One region of the Janthinobacterium sp. SUN100 genome, then DNA from elsewhere that is predicted to be linked to it. Evidence: predicted binding sites of a transcription regulator. Region 1 holds the regulator's gene; each other region holds the start of a gene.
The links. The regulator sigma-54, encoded in region 1, starts transcription at its own class of promoters, with help from an activator protein. The targets are predictions, from matches to a motif close to TGGCANGNAANCTGCTTT.
Positions count from the first base shown of each region.

Region 2: the regulator sigma-54 is predicted to act here: its motif matches at 1,282-1,299, upstream of O0881_RS18475 (PEP-CTERM sorting domain-containing protein).
Region 3: the regulator sigma-54 is predicted to act here: its motif matches at 1,307-1,324, upstream of pedF (cytochrome c-550 PedF).

Region 1 is NZ_JAPUBU010000003.1:190,727-192,988, forward strand. Features, by position in the region: gene O0881_RS17345 (enoyl-CoA hydratase/isomerase family protein) at 1-100, opposite strand, end outside; gene raiA (ribosome-associated translation inhibitor RaiA) at 229-591, opposite strand; gene O0881_RS17355 (RNA polymerase factor sigma-54) at 661-2,139, opposite strand; gene lptB (LPS export ABC transporter ATP-binding protein) at 2,144-2,262, opposite strand, start outside.
Region 2 is NZ_JAPUBU010000003.1:432,996-435,257, reverse strand. Features, by position in the region: gene O0881_RS18480 (tetratricopeptide repeat protein) at 1-135, shown strand, start outside; gene O0881_RS18475 (PEP-CTERM sorting domain-containing protein) at 205-1,194, opposite strand; gene O0881_RS18470 (hypothetical protein) at 1,406-1,780, opposite strand; gene O0881_RS18465 (hypothetical protein) at 1,943-2,254, shown strand.
Region 3 is NZ_JAPUBU010000009.1:4,881-7,142, forward strand. Features, by position in the region: gene O0881_RS29055 (RtcB family protein) at 1-204, shown strand, start outside; gene rtcA (RNA 3'-terminal phosphate cyclase) at 210-1,229, shown strand; gene pedF (cytochrome c-550 PedF) at 1,361-1,846, shown strand; gene O0881_RS29070 (transporter substrate-binding domain-containing protein) at 1,872-2,262, shown strand, end outside.

The sequences.
Region 1 (2,262 bases):
CGCGCACCATCTCCAGCGACAGGGAATTCAAGGCTTTCGGACGGTCGAGCACGATGTGCCCGGTGCGGTTGCGGATGGAAGTCTGGACGAAGTCGCTCATGGCAGGCAGGAAAGAAGTGAAAGTGCGAATATTCTAATGCCTGCGCGGGGAACATTGCGTTCCGCTGGGCGCAAAAAAGGGCGCAATGTGCGCCCTTAATTGATCACAACTGCTGGAAGCGGGTGGCCTTAGACGGCGACGACGGCTTCTTCCTCGGAGTTGTCTGGCAGATGCTTGATCGCCTCTTTACCGTGCCCTTGCACTTTGGTTTTGTATTTCATCACTTGCCTATCGAGCTTGTCGATCAGCGTATCGATCGCGGCGTACAGGTCGTGCGCCAAGCTTTCCACATAGACAGTCTTGCCGCTCAAACGCAGGTTGACTTCAGCCTTTTGACGTTTTTCTTTCTCTTTGAGGTTATCCACGGTCAGAATCACGGCGATATCGATGACTTGATCGAAATGACGTTTCACGCGCTCCAGCTTCGTTTGTACGTATTCACGGATGGCTGGTGTCACTTCGAGATGATGTCCGCTGATGGTGAGATTCATACACACTCCTAAAGATGATCGGGTTCGTGCGGTCCATCCTATCCGGCCCGCAGAGGAACCGAAAAAAACTTACAAACACTTACGCAGGCTCACTGGCGGAATTTTTAATGCTTCCCGGTATTTGGCAACAGTACGTCGCGCAATCACCATGCCTTGTTCCCCCAGCATGTCCGCAATCTTACTGTCGGATAAAGGATTTTTAGGGTCTTCTGCTCCTGTCAGTTGCACGATCAATGCCCGTATCGCCGTCGATGACGCTTCGCCCCCCGCTTCGGTGGCGACGTGGCTACCAAAGAAATATTTCAACTCGAACATGCCGTGCGGGGTCAGCATGTACTTTTGAGTTGTTACCCGCGAGATAGTACTCTCGTGTAAACCCAGTGTATCAGCTATTTCACGGAGCACAAGGGGGCGCATGGCAACGGCCCCATGCGAGAAAAAGTTCTTTTGTCTTTCTACTATCGCCTGTGCCACGCGCAGGATCGTGTCGAAGCGCTGGCGCATGTTCTTGATCAGCCACTTGGCCTCCTGCAACTGTGCGCCCATGGCGCCCTCCCCCTTGCCTTGCTTGAGCAAGTTGGCGTACATGGCGTTGACGCGCAGGCGCGGCATGACGTCGTTGTTCAGGGTCACTTGCCAGCCATTGCGCGCGCGCTTGACGACGACGTCGGGCACCACGTAATCGGACACGTCCGAGGCGAACACGGCGCCCGGATGCGGATTGCACTGGCGAATCACCGTCTGCGCTTCGCGCAAGTCTTCATCGTCGCAATCGAGGGCTTTTTTCAGCTTGTTGAAATCGCGCTGGGCAAACCAGGCCAGGTGCTTTTCCACGATGACGAGGGCCATGCGCCGCGTCACCATGGCGATGTGTGGCAAGCGCTTGATTTGCAGGGCCAGGCATTCGGACGCGTTGCGCGCGCCCACGCCCGGCGGATCGAAACTTTGCAGCAGCGACAAGGCCGTGCGCATCTCGTCGGCGTCGATTTCCAGCTCTTCCGGCAGGCGCGCCAGGATGTCGTCGAGCGACTCTTCCAGGTAGCCATTGTCGTCGAGCGCGTCGATGATCAGCTCGACCAGTGCGCGGTCGCGCAATTCGAGCACCGTCACGCGCATCTGCTCCATCAGGTGTTCGCGCAGGGTGCAGTGATGGGCCTCCAATTGCGGACGCGAATCGTCGTCGTCGGGCGCCTTGCCCCGGCTCGCCTCACTCCAGTCGCTGTCGCCGCCATCCGCGGCGGCCGGGCTGTCGCCCCCCTCGCCGTCAAACGCTTCCGCTTCGGCCGGCGCTGCGGGCGCCTCCTGGCCTGGCGGCTGGGGCGGCGCTTCGGCCGGTGCGGCCGTGGAGCTCAAGGCCCCGTCGGACAGCAGGCGCAGCGAACGGTCGAGCGGATCATCGAGGCGTTCGAGCAAGGGATTGTCCGTCAGCAATTGCTCGAGTTCCTGGTGCAATTCCAGGGTAGACAATTGCAACAGGCGTATCGATTGCTGCAACTGCGGCGTCAGTGCCAGGTGCTGCGAAGTGCGCAGCTGCAATGATTGTTTCATTGGCTTACATGCGGAAGTGTTCGCCCAGATAGACCCGGCGTACCGACTCGTTCGCAATGATGTCGTCGGGGCGTCCCGACGCCAGCACCGAGCCCTGGTTGATGATGTAGGCGCGGTCGCAAA
Region 2 (2,262 bases), 240 kb from region 1:
ACCCAGGCCGGCGACTGCCCCGCCAGCGAGCTGCGCCTGGTACTGGGGCGCGATTTGAGCGATCCGGCCATGCTGCACCGTTACTATGTGCAGCAATTGCAGCTGGCGCGCCAGGCGCTGGCACGGCTCGGTTAAAACGTCTTGAGCGGCATAGAAAAACGCGGCGCCTTGGCGGGCGCCGCGTGTTTTTCATGCTGCGGATGATTACGGCTGGCGGCGCCGCGTAAAAGCCAGGGCCGCCAATCCCATGCCCAGCAGGAACAGCGTGCCCGGCTCCGGTACCGCAAGCGGCGGATCGATGACGACGATATCGGTGCGCGTGGACTTGGAAAAATTCAGGGTGTAACTGCCGGCCGGCAGGGCGAAATTCGAGGTCAGGGAAAACATCGCGAAGCCATTCGTGAAGGCGCGCCCCGTGGCGGGGTCGTTGGTGCCGGCCGTCATGTTCAGGCTGAACGGGTCGAGGCTGCCGGCGCCATGGTTGCCATTGATGTCGCTGCCATTGTTGGCATCGCCATCGGGCGCGAACTGGAAGATCACGCCATCGGCGTTCGCGTGCGACAGGCAGCCGGCGGGGCTGGAACTGTTGCACGAGATATTGAAGATATCCATGATCGACACGTTCGACTTGTCGCCCATGGTCGTCACGCTGGTGCGCAGGTCGCGCCGTCCCATGAAGCTGAAGGTGATGAAGCCGGCGCTCGACAGGGTCAGGTTGACGGAGCCGGTCAGCGTGTCGCCGGCCGTGGCCGTGGCGGCGCCGATCGTGTTGCGCTGTGCTTCCGCCACGGCGCTCACGCTGGCGCCGCCATTGAGCATGTTGCCGAAGGCATGCGCATCGCCGCGGGCAAATTCCAGGGTGGAACTGGGGCTGGGCGCGTAGTGGTTTTGCGGCAAGCCGCTGCAGCCGCCGCCCGAGCACACTTGCAGCACGTCGGCGTTGGCGGCCGGGCCCGTATTGACGGCGCGCGGATTGACGGCCACGCCGCCTTCGAAAAAAGCGCTGTCGCTGGCATTGCGGTTGGCGCCGGCCAGCGACAGCGCACCGGCGCTGGTGGTGATGCGGAAATTGTTCAACTCATTGACGGCCAGGCCGTACGCGCCGGCCTGTGCCTGGCCGCTGGCCAGCAGGCTCGCCGCCGCCAGTGCGCCCAGCCAGCCCAGGGTCTTGCTTCGTGTGTGATCAACGTTCATCGCAGCCTCTTGTCGTGGTCAGTCTCGGAAAATCCGGGGGACAAAGAATCCAGAATGACTTGCCTGGATTCATCTCGTAGACAGGGATAAGCAGCTTGCGTGCCACACAAAAATATCACAAGAAATCAAGTGCTTGCGCAAAGCGGACTGAGCTGGATGAAGTGAAGTGTAAGAAAGGCCGACGCCGCTTGGCGGGCGCCGTCGGCCAGCCTCAGGTGCCCCGGTGATAGCCCAGGTGGCCGCCCGAATTGCGTGCGCAGCCGCAACCGATGCGCGCCACTTCCTCGCCTTCCGTCAATTTCCAGTTGGTAATCGTCGTGTGATTCCAGTCGATGTCGCTTTTCTTGACAGGTTTGACCGTCAAGATGCGTGCTTCCGCATCCGTGTACTCCATCAGCTCTTCGTCGTCGGCGATGTCGAAATGGCGGTGGATCAGGGAAATGCCGAAGCGGTCGAGCGCGCCGTAGCGTTGCAGCACGTCGCGCAGCTCGCGAAAGCAGGCCAGATCGTCGGGCAGCAGCGGATTGACGGCGGAAATATCGGCGACGGGTTGCCATTGCATGGCGTGGATGTTCAGGCTGTGCATGATAGGCTCCTGTGCCCCATGATGATAGGCCCAGGCTGCCGGAGGGGCGCCGGCACGCCTGGCGAAATGCCCATCGTGGACGCAAAGCCGCTGCGGCGCTTGCGCCGTATCAAAGGTGCGGCACATCGCCTCTCGTCCGATCATTGCCCGGTAAAATAGGCCATGGCAAACAAAACCCCCACCTTCCCCGGCGCGCGCACGGGCCGCGGCCAGGTCCTGGCCGTGCTGCTGTCGAATCGCGACCAGTCCGGCGCCGAACCGCTGCAAGGCCGCGTCTCGCTGGCCGCCATCGTCAAGGCATTGAAACGCAAATATCACTGGCCGATCGAGACGCACAGTTTTCCCGCCAACACGCAGGATGGCCGCGCCAGCTGGGCGACCGTCTACAGCTTGCCGGACAAGGTCATCGAAACCGCGCTGGAGGCCGGCGGCCGGGAGTGGCTGGAGAGCCGGGGAACGGCCGGGCGGCGCTGAGCGCGCCG
Region 3 (2,262 bases), on a different contig from region 1:
ACGATGAGCCGCACGGAAGCGAAGCGGCGCTTCAACCTGGATGACCAGATCCGCGCCACGCAAGGCGTGGAGTGCCGCAAGGATGAAAACGTGATCGATGAAATCCCGATGGCTTACAAGGATATCGATGCGGTGATGCTGGCGCAGCGCGAGCTGGTCGATGTCGTGCATATCTTGAAGCAGGTCGTCTGCGTCAAAGGATAAGAGAGATGATAGAAATAGATGGAGCGCAAGGCGAAGGCGGCGGACAGATTTTGCGTTCGGCGCTGAGCCTGTCGATGATCACGGGGCAACCGTTTCGCCTGATTAACATTCGCGCGGGGCGGGAAAAGCCCGGCTTGCTGCGCCAGCATCTGCTGGCCGTGCAGGCGGCAACCGCCATTTGCGGGGCGCGCACGACGCCGGTGGCGCTGCGCGCGTCGAGCCTGGAATTCGTTCCCGGCCCCCTGCGCGGCGGCGATTACCGCTTTGCCATCGGCAGCGCCGGCAGCTGCACCCTGGTGCTGCAAACCTTGCTGCCGGCCCTGCTGCATGCGGATGGGCCATCCACCGTGCGCGTCACTGGCGGCACGCACAATGCCATGGCACCGCCCGTGCATTTTTTGCAGCGCGCGTATGGCCGCATCCTGCAGCAGATGGGCGCCGAGGTGGAGATCGCGCTGCAACGCTACGGCTTTCATCCTGCGGGCGGCGGCGAGGTGACGGCCACCGTGCAACCGTGCCGGCGCTTGCAGCCGATTCAACTGCTGCAGCGCGGCGAACGGAAGGCGGGGTATGCGGAAAGCGTGGTGGCGGGCGTGCATGTGCAGGTGGCGCAGCGCGAGCTCGAGCGTGTCGCCAGCGGCATGGGCTGGAGCGGCAAGCAGCTGCGCCTCGTCGGCTTGCCGGCGGAGCAGGGGCCGGGCAACGTCCTGCTGCTGACCCTGGAGCATGAGCATGTCACGGAAGTGTTTACTTCGTTCGGCGAAAAGTCCTTGCTGGCCGAGTCCGTGGCCAAGCGCCTGTTGAACGAGGTGCGCGCCTATCTCAAGACGGACGCGGCCGTCGGCGAGCATCTGGCCGACCAGCTCTTGCTGCCCATGGCGCTGGCGGGCGGCGGTACCTTCAGCTGCAACAAGGTGTCGCAGCATGCGCTGACGAATGCGGAGGTGATTGCCCGATTTTTGCCCGTGCGTATCACTTTCGAGCAGCAGGCGCGCGGCAGCATCTGCATGGTGGCCGCCGCCTGAGGCGCGCGGTGACACAACTACGTGTTGCAGCTGTTCCAAATTGATACATGGCCGGCCGGATGTGGGGCATATGTGCATGGCATGGCATTTGCTCTTCTTTGGTATTGACTAAAAAAACCAAGGAGACCAGCATGACCTATTCCATTCGTACCCTGCTCGGCGTGGCGGCGGCCGGCGCCGTTGCCCTCACTTCCCTGCTGACCTTGCCGCATGCCTATGCGCACGGCAATGTCACGCCGCAAGGCGTCGATACCACGGGCTTGCCCAAGGTAGGCGACAAGTGGCTCGAGCAAAACCCGTATCGGGGCAACAAACTGGCCTTGACGGTGGGCACCTCGGCCTACAACCAGAATTGCGCCCGCTGCCACGGCATCGAAGCCATCTCGGGCGGCATCGCGCCGGACTTGCGCCAGTTGGACCGCGATTGTTTCGGTATCAAGAATGAGACAAAGAAACAGGCGTGCTACAAGGAAACGGACAATTACTACCTGACCACCATCCGCCACGGTAAAGTGCGCAATGGGGCCGTGTACATGCCGCCGTTCGAAGGCGTATTCAACCAGGAAGCCATGTGGGCCATCAAGACCTATCTGGAAACGCGCCGCGAGTCGAATTAAGTCGAACTGATCACAAAGGAGTCCCATGCGTTCATTTCAATTCCGGGGCGCGCGCGCGATGATCTCGCTCGCTTGCCTGGCGCTGTGCGCCGCCGCGCCGGCGCGCGCCGACTGGCAAAAGGTGCAGCAGTCGGGCAGCCTGAAAGTGGCTGTGTACAACGAATTCGCGCCGTTTTCCGACAAGGGTACGGGCATCGATATCGATATTGCCGAAGCGCTGGCGAAAAAGCTGGGGCTGAAACTGAGCTTGTTGCCATTTCCCGCCGGCGAAAACCTCAACGACGATTTGCGCAATATGGTGTGGAAGGGACATTACCTCGGTTATGGCCCCGCCGATGTGATGTTGCATGTGCCGGTCGACAAGAGGTTGATGGCGGACAACGACAAGGTCGAGATCTTCGCGCCATACTACGTGG